Regions from separate parts of the Staphylococcus ratti genome, predicted to be linked through region 2. Evidence: predicted binding sites of a transcription regulator. Region 2 holds the regulator's gene; each other region holds the start of a gene.
What was found. Region 2 encodes Rex, which represses fermentation and respiration genes when NADH is low (regulators of the CRP and FNR family bind a similar motif). Its sites were predicted from a motif close to TTGTGAAATATTTCACAA; they were not measured.

Region 1 (7,211 bases), 310 kb from region 2:
TGTTGTCATACTTTCAAAATACGACTGAAATGATGCTTTTTATTAATCGTAATGGTGAAGTGATATTGATGAATGACGCCGCAAAACGAATTTTATCTGACGATAACAATATTAAAGAAATCACTTCTAATACGATATGTGGTCGCTGTGAAGGCTTTACTAGTGCACATGCTTTGAAAACTTGTTATAACTGCTTTTTGCATGCGAATGACATGGGTGATTCTACTTTCCAAGTTTTTATGAAAACGCGTGACAACAAAATAGAACCTTTTATAGCCACATATCAAATGATTGATGAAAAACAAGATATTAAAGTTTTCACGCTTCAAAATGTCACGCAACAACTCGAGCGCCATGAAAAATTACATCAACGTCATATGATCCAAAAGACGATAGCGGCGCAAGAAAATGAACGTAAACGTATTTCTCGAGAATTGCACGACGGTGTCGTTCAAGAATTGATTAATGTTAATGTAGAGATGCGTTTATTGAAATATCAACAAGATATGGAAAGCATGATGGCACAATCACAACACATTGAAGGATTGATGTCGAAGCTTATTGATGATATTAGGAATTTATCGTCTGAACTTCGACCTTCTTCGCTAGATGATTTAGGATTAGATGCAGCGTTTAAAAGTTATTTTAAACAACTCGAAAACAATTATGGACTCGTAGTAAATTATCATTTTGACCTGTCGACGCAACGTTTTGACAGTGAAATTGAAACGGTCGTTTATCGGGTCGTGCAAGAGGCAGCATTTAATGCGATGAAATATGCTAATGTTGACGCGATTGATGTGAATGTTAGAAAAGATAAAAACCGCTTATTTGCTGAAGTTTCAGATCAAGGTAATGGCTTTGACCCGAAAGATCATCCGAAAGGCTCTGGTCTAGGACTTTATGGAATGAATGAACGTGCGGAATTGGTAAATGGCAAACTAGATATTAAAACGGAAAAAGGGAAAGGTACCATCGTTACATTAGAAGTACCGCTTGAACAAATTGGGGGGCGTTGAGCTTGAAAATCGTAATAGCAGATGATCATGCGGTTGTGCGTACAGGCTTTTCAATGATTTTAAATTTTCAAGAAGATATGGAAGTTGTAGGCACTGCGGCAGATGGTGTTGAAGCTTACCAAATGGTCATGAAATATGAACCGGATGTTTTAATCATGGATTTAAGTATGCCACCTGGGGAATCAGGACTTATTGCGACAAGTAAAATTTTAGATAGTTTTCCTAAAACGAAAATTTTAATTTTAACGATGTATGACGATGAAGAGTATTTATTTCATGTCTTACGTAGTGGCGCAAGTGGCTATATTTTAAAAAATGCCCCAGATGAGCAATTATTGTTGGCGATTCGAACGGTTTATAAAGGGGAGACTTTTATTGACCCTAAGATGACAACATCTTTAGTGAAAGAATTTGTTCAATCTTCAGATGATGCTTCTTTTTCAAATGATCCATTTAAAATATTGTCCAAACGCGAATTGGAAATTTTGCCTTTAATCGCTAAAGGATATGGGAATAAAGATATTGCTGAAAAGTTATTTGTCTCTGTCAAAACGGTCGAAGCGCATAAAACACGCATTATGGATAAACTTAATTTGAAATCTAAGCCGGAACTTGTTGAATACGCATTGAAGAAAAAATTATTAGATTTTTAATATCAATCAAAGATGAGTGGTAAAGGGATGCTGTAATTTGAGCACGCTTTGCCACTTTTTTGATTTTTGTTGTTTATAACGAGGTGTAACGATCAAGGGATGAATTTTTGAATCTCGCAAGTTTTTAGTGATAACGCCTCATGAATAAAGGTTGGGATTAGGGGAAGCGCCGCTATGTGTATAGGGTAAATCCTTATGTTATAAATTTCACAAAGAAGATACACTAAAATTGAAATCTATAACATGTATGAAAATGAAGCGATATAGAAAAAGTTAACATTTTCATACGTTGTAAAAAGGGTGAAAGAAAATGAATAAGTCAAAAGGCAGTCTTCAGCTCGGATTACAAACGCTTAGTCTTGTAGCTGGTTTTATGGCATGGAGTATTATTGCGCCACTCATGCCGTTTATTTCACAAGATATTAAAATTTCAAGTGGACAGTTATCTATTATTTTAGCAATACCGGTGATTTTAGGTTCAGTACTGCGTGTCCCTTTCGGATATTTAACGAATATTATCGGGGCCAAATGGGTATTTTTTACTAGCTTTATTGTATTATTAATTCCAATTTTTCTGCTTAGTCAAGCGTCATCGCCAAGTGCATTAATGTTTGCAGGCTTCTTTTTAGGTGTTGGAGGCGCAATCTTTTCGGTAGGTGTCACTTCAATTCCAAAATATTTTTCAAAAGACAAAGTCGGTCTAGCTAATGGGATTTATGGTATGGGGAATTTAGGTACAGCAGTATCGGCATTTTTAGCACCACCAATCGCAGGACTCATTGGATGGCAACCAACAGTTCGTTTATACCTTATTGTTATGGCTGCTTTTGCGATTATCATGTTCTTTTTAGGCGATAGTAAGGAACCAAAAGTTAAAGTGCCACTCGTGGAACAATCTCGCAAACTGATGGCAAACTATAAGTTGTATTACTTAAGTTTCTGGTATTTCATTACTTTTGGTGCTTTTGTAGCATTTGGATTATTCTTACCAAACTTTTTAGTGACACACTTTGGTATTGATAAAGTAGATGCCGGAATTCGTACAGGCGTATTTATCGCATTAGCGACATTTCTACGTCCAGTAGGAGGAATGTTAGGAGATAAGTTTAATGCTGTTACAATGTTGAAAATCTTCTTTACGATTATGGTGTGTGGTTCATTTTTATTAGGCATTTCACAAAATATTGTATTGTTTACTGTCGGCTGTCTTACAGTGAGTATTTGCGCAGGTATTGGTAATGGCCTTATTTTCAAACTTGTCCCTCATTACTTTACAACTGAAGCGGGCGTAGCAAATGGTATTGTGTCAATGATGGGTGGTCTTGGAGGATTTTTCCCACCTTTAGTCATTTCAGTTGTCGCGGCGATAACTGGCACAAGTCACCTTGCTTTTATTTTATTAAGTGTCTTTGGTGTAATCGCATTGTTAACAATGATGCATTTAACAAAACGTGAAAAAGCAACAGTGTAATATATAACGAGAATGAGACGGGGTTATTGGCTAATTGAACAGCCAATGCTTAGTCACATTCTCGTTATTTGTGTTTAGTCTAAAAAATGTTTGCGAATGATAGATTCTAAAATTACAGGCAATTCGACAAAAGCGCTTTGTTTATGAATACGCTCAATGACTTTATGTGCATCTTTACCGATTGGGCCACAATTTAGTAAAGGCGCTTGAATTTCTTCGATTGCTTTAAAAGGTATTTTATAGGTTTGGTTAAAAATAGGCGTGTTATTTTCAAAAGCTTCAAAACCCGAACCATTTGGCGAAGGCGCCACATAGCTTAAATCACTGATCCCATTAAAATAATGAATACGCTCTGAATGGCGTTCAAATTGACTGCTTGATGTCTCACGAATCGTTTCCCCTATAGCTTCAGTCAGTGCATTAAATGATGTATTTGTTGCAGGATAATAAGGCGGTGTAAAAAAGGTAATAACTGAAGGCCCTAAATCACGACACAGCGTCATTAATGTATCTACTATAGTAATGCATTGAAGATGTGGTGCGGATTCGTGTGCGATAACATCGTCAATCATTTGATTTACGGTTGTCGCTTGATGAATCGCTACAGCATGTGCATACAATTCGTCATAAGTCATGTAATTGATGTCTATATTAGATGTAATACCTTCAGCACGAATACGCGCTTCGTATTGAGTCATGCCTTTTTCAACAGCCCTTTTAACAGCTTCATTAAAATGTTTGAATACTTCATTCGCATTCCGTTTAAACAAAAACAGATTGAACAATGCGACTGAGCGAAAAGGCGTTTGTACATCATAATAATCTTTCATATCCGTAACCTTTAAACTTACGGGCATAGGCGTTTGTTCATCTTCAAAAGTTTCTTTGAAATTTAAACTATATTCTATTTCTTGTTGAATATAGCTCATTAAGAAGTTCGAACTTAAGCCATTAGAAGGCGTGCCGACATGTGTTTCACGGCCGTACACTAATACACTAGGCATAATTTTACCAATAGAACCGCTGTAATAGTAATGGTTGCTGTCATCTTGCGCTTGTTGGAAAGTAGGTTCACTATTAAGGTGCAATTGGATTGAAAGTTGATGTTGCTTTCGAAGTTCATTTACGTATTCAACAGCTGCATGCATGCCTTTTGACGTGACTTCTTCATCGGGTACCGTCAACAAAATTAAATTGACATCCCAGTTTTCTATACTAGCTTTCTCAAGCAATGCCATATGTAACATTAGACCAGGCTTCATATCCATAGCACCACGGCCAAACAAATAGTCTCCTGATTCTAAATCGGCTCGACTGACTTCCCCAAGGTAGCTGTTATCTTCTTTGAATGCGTCAGTTAAGGCATCCATATCGAACGCTTGGTCCTGAAATGGTCCATAATCCTCAATACCTACTGTGTCATAATGACTGATAAGTGTGATGGTACTTTTAGATTGAGGTGCTTTATAAAATGCGACCACAGCGTGACGTTGATCATTTGTGGCTACGAGTTGTACATGTCCTGGATGTTGTTTAAAATAATCTATCGTCATAAGCTTATTTCGAATCATATATGGAAACGTTCGTTCTCCGGCAGAATGTGTCACACTAGAATGTGCTACAAGTTGTTTGAGCAGTGCTTCTCTATCTGAGGCAGTTTGCCATTTCATATTCATTTGTAAATCCCCCTTGTCAAATGAAATAATAATGATTCAACTTCAATTGTAAGGGTTTTCAGTTTTGAAGCACAACGATTAATTTTTAGACGTGCTTTATGAAATTTATGTGACTTCCTATGTTCGATTAGCGTCATAAAAAGAATCTATGATAATATAGATTTAATGACTATGAACAGAAAGTTGGAGAAAGCATGGCAAAGAAAATTTTAGGTTTTGTTTTAGTTGCTGTCATTTTATTCGTCTTAGTCGCTGCTGGCTTCTTTGCCTATAAAGGGTATCAAAAAAGTCAAAATTTTAAGCTCATTGATCAATATTTAGTTGAAAAGAACTTAAAAGATAAAATTATTGACGAAAAAAGTGACTACGATCAACGTAAAGGCATTTTCTATAAAGAACTGCGTTTTAAAGGCGATGAAAAAAATGTTTACATCGCACAGCCAATCCATTTAAAGCGAGGCTTTTTCTTGCAAGGTTTCGATGCTAAAACAAAGAAACATGACAAAAAAGCAAAATATAACTTCTTTGATGAAGAATACAAACTCAAATAATACACATAATAATAGGGAAACAATAGCGTATTTGTTACCTCACAAAGGCCTTAAAATTCGACAAAATGGATTTTGAGGTCTTTTAAATTGTTTTTATAGCGCGGTGGTGTGATTTCAGTTTCACAATTTATGAAAGAAAACCTTATACACAACAAGAAGAGGTTAAATAATAGCCATCAATTTATAAGTACCTTGAAGATTTAATAATATTTAAGAAACGTTTAATTCACACTTAATTGAGTAGACTATCAAATGATTTTATATTAGAGATAGGGTTGGGACAGAGTTGGACCAAAGCGCTAGGAAATCGACCAAGCGGTTTCCTAAAGTATTTAAAGAATGTTCACGACACACACCCAAATTGAAGAACGTTTTTGCTTAGCTTTTGGTTTTTTCACCTCCTAGACACGTTTGTCCCAACTTTTTTTGAAATTGATTTAAGTGTTTTATATGAGCATGATCGTACATTTTATAAAACAGGATAGATTAAATTTTTAGCAGTCAATAAAAAGACATTTTGGCACGTCATGATTTCAACACTTAGCAGCCCCCTATAGCGATTTGATAATTGACCGTAACAACCCAAACGTAGACGCTTTAAAAATAACAATTGAAGTAGATTTAACAACAAAGATGTCACTATTACAAAGTGAAATCGACACATGCTAAGTGTATAAGTTTTATATGAGAGGATGGGACGACGAAAGTCCTATCCTTTTTTATTTTAATCTTTTAACGCGCGTTTGAATGGGGTAGACGGTATAGACTTTTGATATAATAGAGATAAACATTTTTGAAAGGGGATAAAAAGAATGAAAGATACGAAAACATTATTGAAGCAACTGACAGACATTGATGGTATTGCAGGGCATGAATATGATGTAAAGCATACGATGAAAGCTTTGCTTGAGCCTAACAGTGATGAAATGATTTATGACAACTTAGGTGGTGTTTTTGGAAAGAAAAAAGCACAATCTGGAAGTAAAACGATTATGATTGCTGGCCATCTAGACGAGATAGGGTTTATGGTCACTAAAATTGACGAAAATGGTTATCTGAAATTCACCCCTGTCGGTGGATGGTGGAATCAAGTTATGCTATCACAAAAGGTAACGGTTATTACTGAAGAAGGACGAAAAATTAGAGGGATTATTGGTTCTAAGCCCCCACATGTATTAGGGGCTGAAGAACGTAAAAAACCTGTAGATATAAAGCAAATGTTTATAGATGTTGGTGCAAAAGATAAAGCCGAAGCAGAAGCGGCGGGTATTGAGATTGGCAATATGGTTACGCCTTATTCTGAATTTGAAACGTTGCTGAATGACAATTATATGACAGCTAAAGCGTTTGATAACCGATTTGGTTGTGCGTTGGCGGTAGATGTTTTAGATGAATTGAAAAATGAGTCAGTGAACGTCAATGTTGTCGCGGGCGCTAATGTTCAAGAAGAAGTGGGCTTACGTGGTGCTAAAGTAGCGGCACATAAAATTAAACCTGACTTGGCGATTGCTGTAGACGTTTGTATCGCTTATGATTCTCCTGGAATGGAGAAAGATGGCGATGTGAAACTTGGCCAAGGGCCTGCTGTGATTGCGCTTGACGGTTCGAATATCGGGCATGTTGGGTTGGTCCGTCATGTGAAAAAAGTGGCTAAAAAGCATAATCTCGCGTTACAGTTTGATACGATGCCTGGTGGCGGTACGGACGCAGGTAACATTCATACATCATTAGATGGTATTCCGTCGATTTGTATTTCAGTGCCATTACGTTATATGCATTCGAATGTGTCTGTATTACATCAAGAAGATTATCAAAAAGCGGTGCGCCTAGTGACTGAAGTC
Region 2 (7,211 bases):
CCCCAATTACAGCGTATAAACGGTCATTTTTTTGAAACACTTTAGGATCCCTAAAGTGTTGTGTATAGCCTTTAGGGGGCATGGCGATGACAGGTGTTGTAAGTTTTTCAAGATCACCTTGCTCATTTATTTTGGCAAGCATTTGTGTACTTTTTCGTTGCCATGATGCTGTTCGTTGATTCGCTGTATACATGTAATAAAGTTGCCCTTCAAATTCGAATGCACTCCCGCTATAGACCCCATGACTGTCATAAGGTGTATCTGGTTTAATAATTGGACCTTGAGGTTTTAAATGCACTAAATTTTCACCCTTATAGTGGAACCAATATTTCAATCCATGTACAGCACCGAAAGGAAACCATTGATGTGATAATAAATACTGACCATTAAAATAAATTAAACCATTCGGATCATTTAATAACCCCGTTTGAGGTTGGATATGATACGTTTGACGAAACGCCGATACATCAATTTGCTTTTTGAGTTCTGCCATCGTTTCTGGACTCACGTCTTCGAACTTTTGATAGCGTTTCTCACGACTCCATTGTTCCATTAAAATACGTGTCCTCCTTTAAAGCGTTTATTCTTCTACTCAATTAATATGTATTCCTTTATATGAAGCTATACGATATGCTCAATATTGTCATACGTTAACTCATACAATCTCTATGCTATTTTATCATATAAAGTGAGAGTTTCTTTAGAAATTTTCTACAAAAAAATCGACTAACTCCTATCACTTTTAGGAGTTAATCGATGTGCTTTTTAATGTTAAGCTTTCTGAACCGTAATGGTCCAAGAAGCATCGCCTACTTGCTCATAATTTGTTACAGGGTAACCCTTTTCAGCAGCCCAATTAGGAATTGCTTCAGTGGCTTGCGTGCAATCAAAATCTATTTTAAGTGCGTCCCCTACATTTAATTCTTCCATTTTCTTTTGTGCCTCAATAAGTGGAAATGGACAAACCATCCCAACTGTTCCTAGTTCATATATCATGTTAACATCTCCTTCAATTCATTATGAAGCGCTTGCTGCTTGTGCTTGAGCTGTACGATTCTGTTTAGCCAACTTCATCGGGCGAATAAAAATAAAGTAACTCATAAACCATGTCCCTAAAATCATAAATGCAAGAGCAATCCATCCTTGCCAAGACAGAGCAGCTGTAGCAACTAAGCCGTTGCCAATCGAACAGCCTCCAGCCACTGCAGCTCCAAATCCCATACATGCACCGCCAATAGTGCTATTGCGAAGCGTCTTTTTGTCTGGTAAACGCCACGCGAATTCTCTCGATCCTCGAGCAGCAATATAGGAACCGAAGAAAATACCAATAACAAGGAAGACACCCCAATCTACAACACTTACATCCCCTGTCGTTAAAAATACGACAATATTAGATGATGGTGTTGTAATACCAAGTCCCCCATCTCGACCAGTAGATACTGACATCGGCCACGCAAGCAATGCGATTAAGCCAACAGCAACTGCAGCTGCAAACGGATGGAAACGTTTTTCGAATAAAAAGTGACGTACACCTGTATAGCGTTGCTTTAATTTAGGAACTGCAATTTTCGGTTTAGGTTTGCGCAATGTTTTTATGACTAAAACTGTTGTTACAGTTAACAACACAATTAAGAACACCCAACTCGGAACTCCTGTAGATTGTGCCATGTCGGCATTTGCCACAGTTTTGCTGTTTAGTCCTTCCATTAAAGGCGCTAAAACTCCCTTTTTTGTAATGGCAGCAAAAAGCCCATACATAATAAGGGCAATCCAGCTCCCAATCAACCCTTCACCTGCTCTATAGTATGTGCCAGTGGCGCAACCACCAGCTAATATAATTCCTATGCCAAATATAAATGAACCTATCATTGTGCCAATGATAGGAAAAGTCCCATTATCAATGGTAATAAGCCCCATCATATTTAAAACGAAAATCCCAATAGCTTGGATTGCTATTGCGATAAGCAAAGCATAAAACATTTTATTATTTTTTTGTACATACATATCACGGAAACCGCCCGTCAAACAAAAACGTGTCCGTTGCATGACAAATCCTAGTAAAAGCCCTACGATAAGACCACTAAATATCGTCCATACCATAACATTCTCTCCTATTCCGATTATTATGATAAGAATTATAGCAAAAACAGCTGAATTATCAAGAGCAAATGTTATTTAATTTTGTATCATCCTACTTTTCGATAGTGAAATTTGAAAGAAACTAGAAAAAAACTTACATTCATCATACATAAAAGCTCTGAGATACCAGTCATGGCATTCAGAGCTTTCTTATCCAAACCTATTTTAAATTTTAATCTCTTAATTTATGTGTTTGATTTACCGTAGTTTTTCATAAAGAATAATAACGATTGAAGTTCGACACCTAAATCAATTTGGTGTACTTGAACATCATTAGGAACGTGTACAGGTGAAGCTGTGAAGTTTAAAATTCCTTTGACCCCCGCTTCTACAAGTTGATCCGTAACATTTTGTGCGACTTTGACTGGCGTCGCAATAATAATCACTTCTAGCGCTTGTTCTTGAATGACTTGACGCATTTCATCTATTGATTTTACCGTAACTTCTCCAATTTGCTGACCAATCACTTCTGGATCGATGTCAAATGCTTCTGTAATCGTCATATCCTCATGAATCGAAAAGTTATACGAAATTAAAGCTTTTCCTAAGTGTCCGACCCCTACTAAACCTATTTTTATAATATCAGCATCACTAAGTTCAGATTTAAAAAACTCTAATAAGCTATCGATATTGTAACCATAACCTTTTTTACCTAATTCGCCAAAGTAAGAAAAATCTCGACGAATCGTCGCAGAATCAATACTTAAACCTTCACTGATTTCTTTTGAGTTCACTCGTGACGCCCCTTTAGCTTTAAGGCCATTCACAAATCGATAGTAAAGTGGTAATCGTTTTAGTGTTGCGCGCGGTATTTTATTTATTTCTCTAGTCATTTCCAATCCTCCATATTCTAGACACCTAATAAAGTGTATCACTTCAAGTCAATTAGGTCATGGAAACCTATTTTCATATTACAATTAGGTCATGGATGCTAGGCTACTTAATGAAGTTATGCTAATTATAATACCATTTTGACTTAATCTATTGTTTTGTTATAAATTTCACCAACTTTTATTCCATAATAATTATACCTGAATTCGTCATTTAAAGGAACTTAATCTATTTGATGCCCCTCTACTTTATTGTACAATAAAATAGAATGAAAGGAGTCTGAACATGATATTAATGCAACTAAGTCAAATCTCAAAATCATTTGATGGTGAGGAGATTTTTGATCATGTCAATTTCGAAATACAAACGGGAGAACGTATTGGCATTGTAGGTCGAAATGGAGCTGGAAAATCAACCTTAATGAAGATTATTGCGGGGGTTGAGGGCTATGATAGCGGTCATATTTCAAAAGTTAAAGGTCTAAAATTAGGCTATTTAACGCAACAAATGACACTAGATACAGATAACACAGTTTTTGAAGAAATGGCTAAACCTTTCAAAGAAGTTGAGGCAATTGCACAAAGGATGCAACAAGAAACAGATTGGTTAAGTCAACATGCTGACCACTATGAGACTTTAGAATATCAAAAGCATTTAAATAACTATGAATCGTTATCTAATCAGTTTGAACAAATGGAAGGCTATCAATATGAAAGTAAAATAAAAACAGTACTTAACGGCTTGAATTTTACTGAAGCAGACTATGATAGAGCCATTAATGATTTCAGTGGTGGCCAAAAAACACGCTTATCACTTGCACAAATGCTATTAAGCGAGCCTGATTTACTTCTCTTAGATGAACCTACAAACCACCTTGATATGGAAACGACAGAATGGCTTGAAGATTATTTGAAGTTTTTTAGTGGCGCAATTATTATTATTTCTCACGATCGCTACTTCCTAGATAAAATTGTTACTCAAGTGTATGATGTTGCGCTAGGTGAAGTAAAACATTATAAAGGGAACTATGCCAAATATGTTCAACTTCGTGATCAATATTATGAAAAACGTATGGCTGAATATGAACGTCAACAAAGTGAAATGAAACGCCTTGAAACTTTTGTAGAAAAAAATATTACTCGTGCATCAACGAGTGGTATGGCTAAAAGCCGACGTAAAATATTAGAAAAAATGGAACGTATTGAAAAGCCAATGTTAGATGCTAAAAGTGCTAATATTCAATTTGATTTCGAGCGTAATACTGGTAATGATGTCATGCATGTTCAAAATTTAGAAATTGGTTATACTACACCAATTACGCAACCGATTTCATTAGAAATTTCAAAAGGTGACCGCATCGGCGTTATCGGACCGAACGGTATCGGGAAGTCTACATTTATAAAAACGTTAGCTATGCAACTACCTGCCTTATCAGGCCATATTAGCCATGGTTCTAATTTAAAAGTAGGTTATTATGATCAAAAACAAGCTGAATTTACATCAAACAACTCCATTTTAGACTTTGTTTGGAATCAGTATCGTCATATGCAAGAAAAAGATATTCGAGCTGTTTTAGGCCGCTTTCTATTTACACAAGAAGAGGTCAAAAAGATGATTAGCGATTTATCTGGGGGAGAAAAAGCAAGACTACAACTTGCGCTACTCATGTTAGAAAAAAATAACGTCCTTATTCTAGATGAACCTACAAATCATTTAGACATTGACTCAAAAGAAATGCTAGAACATGCTTTACAACAGTTCAAAGGGACATTAATTTTCGTCTCTCATGATCGCTATTTTATCGATGCTTTAGCTAATAAAATTTTTGATTTAGATGTGGACGGCGGTCAGTTTATTCAAGGTGATTATACGTATTACCTTGAAAAAACAGCGCAGCAACGTGCTTTGACTGAACACGACGCTCAAAATCAAAGCCACTCAGAATCTTCCACCCTATCTACGACCAATGATTATCAAGATCAAAAAGCTTTAAGAAATGAAAAACGAAAAATCGAACGACAAATTGAAGAATACGAAGCATTAATCGAAACTTATGAAAGTGAAATCGAACATATCGACAATGAAATGGCTTCCGAAAATACGCTTAATGACTATGAAGAAACGGCACGTTTGGCAAATGTAAGACTTACGACCGAACAAAATCTAGAACAAACGATGCAGAAATGGGAAGAATTACAACTTATGTTAAGCGCATATGAAAATTAACACATCATCCAGAGTGTATTTTGTCACTCTGGATGGTTTTATTTTCACAAATTATAGACAATTGTCCCTTCCTACATAGCTTTAAATTTCAACTGTCCACACACCTATCCACAATATCCACATTTTTTAGTAATGATGCGCACTCTTTTATACACAAGTTACACACAAAACCATCGTAAAAATCCTCCTACTTATACACATGTTGTTAACAAACTGTGTATAAGCACGCATGTTCCCTATTGACTTTTCCAAATTTGTTATACTTAACCATTATGATATAATCTATTCGTAATATATATATAATTTATTCATTTTAATTATTTGAAGGAGTGTGAACATGTCTCCAGATTTTTATTTCTTTATTTTATTAATTATCGCTATATTGACGGTGATGCTTATAACTGAAATTCGTCAACGTTATCAATTTCGTAAATCTATCAAACAACATTTAAAACATAAAGATATCTACGATGATATTGAACGACCGTATGCATTTTATGATACTTATTTTAAAGTGTTTGAAGTTTTGACTACTAAAAAGCAAAATACCTCGCGTTGGATAGATGATAAAACTTGGTCTGACTTAAATATGAACCATGTTTTTCATTCCTTGAACTATACATATACTTCAATTGGAGAAAATCACTTATATCATGTATTAAGATTACAATCTTCCTTAACGCATTTTTCATTATGGGAAGAAATCAAGCACGATGAGACTTTACATCATAGATTGGTGACATTACTTGCGAAACTTGGCAAACAAATCTATCCTAAGTACGATTGGTCGCACTATCAACACCGCTTCCATTCCATTTATTACTTATTTTCTTTGTTGCCTTTATTAAGTATTGGCATAATGTTTTTTCATGTCCCAATCGGTATTTTTGCGTTCCTTTTTTCTTTACTGCTTAATTATGTAGTAAGTCTAAGGTTTAAACATTATGTTGAGAGAGATATAGACAGTCTATTTTTTACTGGACGTGTCATCTATACTTTAAAAGAATTAAAAAAACTACCTTTATCTTTCTCTTTTAAATCTGATTTAAGCGCGCTCAATCACGTTAATCGTTGGCGTTTTTTACTTTTAAAAGTAACTACATTGCCAGGTTATTTCGTGTTAATGGTTAAATATACTTTCTTGATAGATATTCATCTTTATCATTTACTTATCAAACGATTTAAAGAGAACCAAGAGACGATACACGCATGTTATCGCTATATAGGAGAGCTTGATAGTTTGCTTGCTATAGAACAATGGCGTTATCATCATGGTGGTTGCACAACTCCTACGCATCACGATAATTTCAAATTTAGCCGTTTAACACATCCATTAATTGAAGACGCTGTTCCGAATGACTTTGTTTTTAAACAGAATGTCCTTTTAACGGGATCTAATGCTTCAGGTAAATCTACTTTTATGAAAGCAATCGCTGTCAATTTGATTTTAGCGCAAGCAGCCAATACTGTAACAGCTGAACACTTTCAGTATCAACCTGGTATTATTAAAACGACGATGGCCAATGCAGATGATGTTCTTTCTGGAGACAGTTATTTTATGGCTGAAATCAAATCTCTTAAACGATTATTAGCAATTGATAGTCAATTGACACATTATTACTTTATTGATGAAATTTTTAAAGGTACGAACACAGCTGAACGCGTTGCCGCTTCAACTTCAGCGCTTACTTACTTGGCTCAATATCCGCAATTAAAAGTATTCGCAGCGACACATGACATTGAGTTAACGTATCAATTGAACAGTATTTATCATAACTGTCACTTTAATGAAACGATTGAGAAAGACCGTATTCATTTTGATTACACACTTAAAGAAGGACCTGCCAATACGCGAAACGCGCTAGAACTCATTCGACTTATGAAATTCCCAAATGAAATCTATACTGATGCTAAAAAGCGCGTTCAACGTTTTGAAGCCGCTAAAAAAACATCGCCGGACAGTTAAAACAACTGTTCGGCGATGTTATTGTTACGATACATTTCGATATCCATTT
Region 3 (7,211 bases), 340 kb from region 2:
TACTTTTTCCCAATACCCTTTAATAGCCGCCGTTCTTGGTTCAAATGTTGGATTTGACCCTGCATAATGTTTTAAGTTCACTACAAATGGTTTACCTTTCGGATCTTCACGCCAGCCATCGCCGTCTTTATCTTTGTAGCCTGCTTCATCTAAAAGCTTTTTCGCTTTGTCAACGTCATATGGATACTCAGGAACATCCCCTTCTTTTGCACCACTCCAATGTGCCGATGGGATTAAACCATTTAATGGTTTACCGTAACCATAATAAAAGGCATCAATCCACTCTTTTCGATTAATCGCATGTGCCATTGCTTGACGCAATTTTTTATTTTGATATTTCGGACGTTCTTTACCTATAGTTTGAGCTTTTTTATCGTAATCGTTTAAAACAAAGCCGATAATCGCATAAGCTGTCGATGGCGATTCAAGTAACTGAACACCTTCAGAACCATTATCTTTAATTTCTTTAGCAATCGGTGGTGTAATACTTGCCATATCAATCTCGCCATTTTCTAATGCTTGTGTCATAGATGTTTGTTCAATTACACGAAGATTCACTTTATCTAGATTTGGCTCTCCTTGCCAATAATCTTTAAATTTCTCTAATTCAACGGATTCACCATCCACAATCTTTTTAACTTTGTATGGCCCAATACCAATAGGTGTTTTACGTACTTCTGGTGATTTAGCCATATCTTTCACTGGGATGTTTTTGAAAATCTTTTCGCTTAATGGTGCCCCTGTCCAAATTTCTAATAAATTATTCGCTTTATGCTCTTTAAATTTAATTTCTGCTGTATAGTCATCAATTTTTTTGATTCCTGACACATTGTCTGCTTGGCCTTTACGCTTAGCTTCCGCTCCTTCAATCACTTCAACACCGTTATAACGCGGTCCGTCATAATCAGGGTCTGCTAACGTTTCTAACGTGAAAATCCAGTCGTTAATCGTAAAATCATTGCCATCTTGCCATTTAATATCTTTTTTCACCTTAAATGTATATGTAAGGTCGTCACCTTTTTTTTGCTCCCACGATAAAATCTCCGGCTTAATGTTCAATTCATCATCATAATCTACGAGACCGTCATTAAAGTATGAAATCACACTTGAGTCACCTGTAGAACCTGCAAAAATGGATTGAAAATTCCCCTCGGGTGGTTCGGCAATCCCTACATTTAGTGTGCCACCTTTCGCGTCACTCGTTTCAGTTTTACTTTTCTTCTCTCCAGATGCCCCTGTATCCCCTTTACCACATGCACTTAACACTAGCGCAACACATGCTATAAGCACGATTAAAAAATTCCACTTCGCTTTCATTCGCGTTCCCCCTTCATTCATAGTAAGTAGTGTTAAGTTTAATTATTGTATTTGTCAGACAATTTTGTCAATAACAATATGCGTGGTAGGGCATAATTCATTAGGAATAATAGTCATTTATTAATATGCTTCAACATATATCTAACCCACTCATATCAAGGGATTTAAAGTTGTTTAACGCATTAAAGAAACCGGATTAAAATTTTTTATACTTGTTGTTTTTAGACGGTCATATCCATCATAAAAATAGATAATTCAAATAGAGTTTAAAATAATGTAAAATAGCTATTTATAAACATATACTATGTCATTTTGTCCTTCTCAAAAAGACAAATTGCTTTAATTTATGTTTTAACTTCATTTAATAATAGAAATCGTTTCTTTTCATTTTTCTCTAAAATGCTTACCTCTTTATATACATCCTCTTTAAATAATATCTGCAACGCTTCACACGACATTTTTCACAGCTATTTTTTCTTAATATAGTATTCTCTCTATGCGAAAACACCAATTTTATTTTTTAAAATATTTGTGGCAGTTTTATATACAAAATATATACAAATAATGACAATGCGCAAACGCTTTCAATTTAAACGTGATATTTTTCACATGAGTTGGTATACTGATTGTGAAATGATGAACAATGGAGGTTTGAGCATGATTCATGAAGCTAAAACACAACAAAATGCTTGGAAAGACTTTAAAACTGGACTTTGGTCACATCGCGTTGATGTCCGTGATTTTATTCAATTAAACTTCACTGGATATACGGGAGATGATTCGTTTTTAGAAGGTCCAACAGACGCTACATTACAACTCTGGGATCAAGTCATGGCCCTTTCTAAAGAAGAGCGTGAACGCGGTGGTATGTGGGATATGGACACGAAAATCCCATCTAGTATTACCTCTCATGACGCAGGTTATTTAAACGAAACACTTGAAAAGATTGTAGGCGTTCAAACTGAAAAACCTTTTAAACGTTCCATGCAACCTTTTGGCGGTATTCGCATGGCTAAAGCTGCATGTGAAGCATATGGCTATGAGTTAGATAAAGAAACAGAACGTATTTTCACAGATTATCGTAAGACTCATAACCAAGGGGTTTTTGATGCCTATTCAAAAGAAATGTTAGCTTGTCGTAAAGCAGGGATTATTACAGGTTTACCTGACGCATACGGTCGTGGTCGTATTATTGGTGACTATCGCCGTGTCGCTTTATACGGTGTAGACTTTTTAATGGCTGAAAAACAAAAAGATTTCGAAAACCTTTCTACAACGATGTCAGAAGATATTATTCGTTTACGTGAAGAATTATCTGAGCAATACCGTTCATTAAAAGAACTCAAACAATTAGGTGAAACTTACGGATTTGATTTGAGTCGCCCAGCAGAAAACTTTAAAGAAGCTGTTCAATGGCTTTACCTTGCATACCTGGCTGCAATTAAAGAACAAAATGGTGCAGCTATGAGTCTTGGACGTACATCTACTTTCCTAGACATTTATGCACAACGTGATTTAGACAATGGCACAATTACAGAGTCAGAAGTACAAGAAATTATCGACCACTTCATCATGAAGTTACGCCTTGTTAAATTCGCACGTACACCAGACTACAATGAATTGTTCTCTGGAGATCCAACTTGGGTAACTGAATCTATCGGTGGCGTTGGTTTAGACGGTAGAGCAATGGTAACGAAAAACTCTTTCCGTTTCTTACACTCATTAGATAACCTTGGACCTGCACCTGAGCCTAACTTAACAGTACTTTGGTCTACACGTTTACCAGAAAACTTTAAAAAATATTGTACTAAAATGAGTATTAAAACAAGTTCGATTCAATACGAAAATGATGATCTGATGCGCGAAAGCTATGGGGATGACTATGGTATCGCATGTTGTGTTTCTGCAATGAGAATTGGTAAACAAATGCAATTCTTCGGTGCACGTGCTAACCTTGCTAAAACTTTACTTTATGCTATTAACGGTGGTAAAGATGAAAAGTCAGGCGTACAAGTCGCACCAAACTTCAAAGCAATTGAAGATGAAATTTTAGATTACGACACTGTTTATGCACGTTTTGATGCAATGATGGAATGGTTAGCTGGCGTATATATCAATTCACTTAACGTTATTCATTACATGCATGACAAATACAGTTACGAACGTATCGAAATGGCATTACATGATACAGATGTTCACCGCACAATGGCAACTGGTATTGCTGGTCTTTCTGTTGCGGCAGATTCATTATCAGCGATTAAATACGGTACTGTACGTACGATTCGCGATGAAAATGGATTAGTTGTCGACTTTGAAACAAGTGGAGAATACCCTAAATACGGTAACAATGATGCTCGTGTAGATGATATTGCAGTACAACTTGTAGAAAGCTTTATGAAAAAATTACGTAAACACAAAACATACCGTGATTCTGAACATACAATGAGTGTGCTTACGATTACTTCTAATGTTGTTTATGGTAAAAAGACAGGTAATACGCCTGATGGCCGTAAAGCCGGAGAACCTTTTGCACCAGGCGCTAACCCAATGCATGGACGTGACGAACACGGTGCATTAGCTTCATTATCATCTGTTGCAAAATTACCATACGATTGCTGTAAAGATGGTATTTCAAACACATTCAGCATTGTACCTAAATCACTTGGTAAAGAAGACGACACACAACAACAAAACTTAGTTAGCATTTTAGATGGTTATGCGATGCAACATGGACATCACTTAAATATTAATGTCTTTAATCGAGAAACATTACTTGATGCAATGGAACACCCTGAGGAGTATCCTCAATTAACGGTACGTGTTTCAGGTTATGCGGTTAACTTTATTAAACTGACACGTGAACAACAACTTGATGTCATTTCAAGAACATTCCACGAGTCTATGTAAAAAAAATTACTAAAGTCACTTAACGATTTTGAAAAGATGGGGAGATAACAATGATACAAGGTCATATTCATTCAGTAGAAAGCTTAGGAACGGTCGATGGTCCCGGCCTGCGATATATCCTATTCTTACAAGGCTGTTTGCTGCGCTGCTTATATTGTCATAATCCAGATACGTGGAAAGTGAACACTCCCTCAAGAAAAGCATCAGCAGATGAACTGATTCATGAGATCACGCCTTATCTACCCTACTTTCAAAGTTCCGGTGGTGGTGTAACGGTAAGCGGTGGAGAACCCCTACTTCAAATGCCGTTTATAACAGAATTGTTTAAGCAATGCCATGCTCATGGTATTCACACGTGTATAGACACTTCCTTAGGGTGTGCCAATGAGACAGAAGCATTTAAAAAACACTTTGAATTGTTACGCCAACATACTGATTTATTCATGGTTGATATTAAACATATCAATGATGAGAAGCACCGGCATTTAACTGGAAAGTCTAATGAAGCAATATTGAAATACATTCAATATTTGAATGAGAAAAAACAACCGATTTGGATACGTCATGTGCTCGTACCAGGTCTGACAGACGCCCCCGAAGACTTGCGTACACTTGGTGAATTTATTAATTCACTTGATAACGTCGAAAAGTTTGAAATACTACCTTACCACGAACTTGGTGTACACAAATGGCAAGCACTCGGCGTACCTTATCAGCTTTCATCTGTTGAGCCTCCTTCAGATGAAGACGTTCAAAAAGCCTATGATCTTATTCAGTTCAAAGGAAGAGCCAAACAGAAATCGTTGGTTCATTGATTTCTTGGTCTCATACCAAAACATTAACTAGGATTCCACCCCACCCCCTAGTTAACGTACACAAAATATTGTAAATACTAACATCACTCCTTTAATGAGTAACCCGGAAGCATAGTTCAATGGTTCCGGGTTTTTTAATGCTATTATTCACAATATGAGGACTTTTTATTTGGACGCTTCTGCCGCTAAAAAACGATAAATCTCATTAGAATACAGTTTGAATACTTTCGTAAACAAAAAGTTAAGAATAAATCCAACAACGCCAGGAATGATAACAAATACAAGTGCGACTAAAAAGATATTCATTGCAACGGAACCTTCAAGCATCTCAATCGCTTTAATGGGCCCCACTAAACCGACAAGCCCAAAACCTGCTGTTTCTTTCGTTCCTATCACACCGATAATACTCCCCGCTGCACCTGCACATGCTGCAGTTAAGCCGATTGGCAACAACATAATCGGATAGCGAATCACATTAGTCATCATCATTTTCATCGCTCCTAATAAAATCGCGATGGGCACGCCAATTTTATTCACTTTCAAAGTACATATGAACAAAACAATACCTGTCGTCGCAACCCCGACTGCTGCAGCGCCTGCTGCCATTCCAGAAATCCCAATAGCGAGCCCTACTGCAATTGTCGACACCGGTGAAACAATAATAAATGAAAATAAAACTGCAATTAAAATACACATGATAACCGGTTGTAACGTCGTAAAAGTATTAATCAATTCACCAATGGCTAACGTAATTTTACTCACGTAAGGTAATGTCACAACCCCTATTAATCCAGGAATACCACCGACTAGTATAGGAAGTAAAATCATTTTCAAACTTCCAAATCGCTCTTCTAGCCATAAAACTAGTAATACTGCAATTGCTGCTGTAATCATCGTGTTGATTAAATCACCAATCCCAACAATTTGCCAACCCGCTTCAGTCACTTTGGCCGCACCTGAACCAACATAAGAGGCTGCGCCTATGACAACAGTAGCTAAAGCAGATAGTTTAAATTGCATCGCTATAAGTACACCGACCATCATCGGTAACATGAACTGTATCCCCATTACTACGTAAGAAAGTGTATTAAAAATATCCGAATAAGTGCTCAAATATTTAAATAGCCCACCGAGTACTGCATTAGGAATTAATCCTGCTACAATAGCAATCGCAAGCCCATTTAATACATTAAATGTAAATGTTTGAAAAGTAATCTTGTCCTTTGTTGTTTCCATCAATATTCCTCCTTTTGTCCATGTTTTCAAACACTATAATTTCGTCTATTTTACTTAACTCCATTTGTCCAATCAACCTTTTCAAAGAAGTTAAGTCGTACTTGTCTCATCGTCTCGCCGACAGTTTTATGACATATGAGCGTACACTTTTGCTAAATTAAATGCCCACTGCTCTAAATATTCTGGCCCCTTCTCTAAAGCTTCTTCTAAATTGTTAGGTCCAGGTACAAGTGAAAAGACTGCGTCAATACCGTGTTCATACACAGCTTCATGGCCTTCCCCTAACATACCCGCCACTGCAATCACAGTTTTTTTGTATAACTTCGCTGCTTGAGCTACGCCTATAGGGGTTTTACCATATATCGTTTGGCCATCTATTTTACCTTCACCAGTGATTACTAAATCAGCGTTCAAGGCATGTTGCTTAAACTTTGTCGTTTCTAAAACAATATCGATGCCCGAACGTAACTGTACATTCAATGCGGCGAGTAAGCCTGCACCTAGACCGCCAGCAGCACCAGCTCCCGGTTCATTTGCTACATCTTTTTTCAAATCTTTCTTAATTACGTAAGCGAACCGCTGTAGTGCCGCTTCAAGTTGTAATATGTGCTCTGGTGTGGCGCCTTTTTGCGGACCATAAACCATTGTTGCACCGCGCAGACCTAATAACGGATTAGACACATCGCACGCCACTTCAAATGTGACAGTGTTTAAACGTTCATCGCGTTGTGATAAATCTATCGTCTCTAAATCAATAAGCGCTGCGCCGCCAAAAGGAAGCTCGCACCCACTTTTATCTTTCAAACGACCACCTAAAGCTTGAATACATCCAGCACCACCGTCATTAGTCGCGCTTCCACCAATACCTAAAATAATATGAGACACACCTTGTTCTAAAGCATCGCGTACCAATTCTCCTGTTCCATATGTCGTCGT

Region 1: a site for Rex is predicted at 1,868-1,885, ahead of LN051_RS01965 (nitrate/nitrite transporter). Genes of this name have one in related genera too.
Region 3: a site for Rex is predicted at 1,944-1,961, ahead of pflB (formate C-acetyltransferase). Genes of this name have one in related genera too.

Annotation. Positions count from the first base shown of each region.
Region 1 is NZ_CP086654.1:459,937-467,147, forward strand. Features, by position in the region: gene LN051_RS01955 (sensor histidine kinase) at 1-1,019, shown strand, start outside; gene nreC (nitrate respiration regulation response regulator NreC) at 1,022-1,672, shown strand; gene LN051_RS01965 (nitrate/nitrite transporter) at 1,983-3,143, shown strand; gene LN051_RS01970 (M20/M25/M40 family metallo-hydrolase) at 3,218-4,819, opposite strand; gene LN051_RS01975 (DUF3139 domain-containing protein) at 5,014-5,370, shown strand; gene LN051_RS01980 (M42 family metallopeptidase) at 6,183-7,211, shown strand, end outside.
Region 2 is NZ_CP086654.1:766,545-773,755, reverse strand. Features, by position in the region: gene LN051_RS03580 (sucrose-6-phosphate hydrolase) at 1-553, opposite strand, end outside; gene LN051_RS03575 (sulfurtransferase TusA family protein) at 772-996, opposite strand; gene LN051_RS03570 (YeeE/YedE family protein) at 1,018-2,100, opposite strand; gene LN051_RS03565 (redox-sensing transcriptional repressor Rex) at 2,325-2,972, opposite strand; gene LN051_RS03560 (ABC-F family ATP-binding cassette domain-containing protein) at 3,256-5,196, shown strand; gene LN051_RS03555 (MutS-related protein) at 5,534-7,162, shown strand; gene tsaD (tRNA (adenosine(37)-N6)-threonylcarbamoyltransferase complex transferase subunit TsaD) at 7,159-7,211, opposite strand, start outside.
Region 3 is NZ_CP086654.1:422,164-429,374, reverse strand. Features, by position in the region: gene opp4A (oligopeptide ABC transporter substrate-binding protein) at 1-1,317, opposite strand, end outside; gene pflB (formate C-acetyltransferase) at 1,975-4,224, shown strand; gene pflA (pyruvate formate-lyase-activating protein) at 4,275-5,039, shown strand; gene LN051_RS01800 (PTS sugar transporter subunit IIC) at 5,205-6,275, opposite strand; gene LN051_RS01795 (glycerate kinase family protein) at 6,402-7,211, opposite strand, start outside.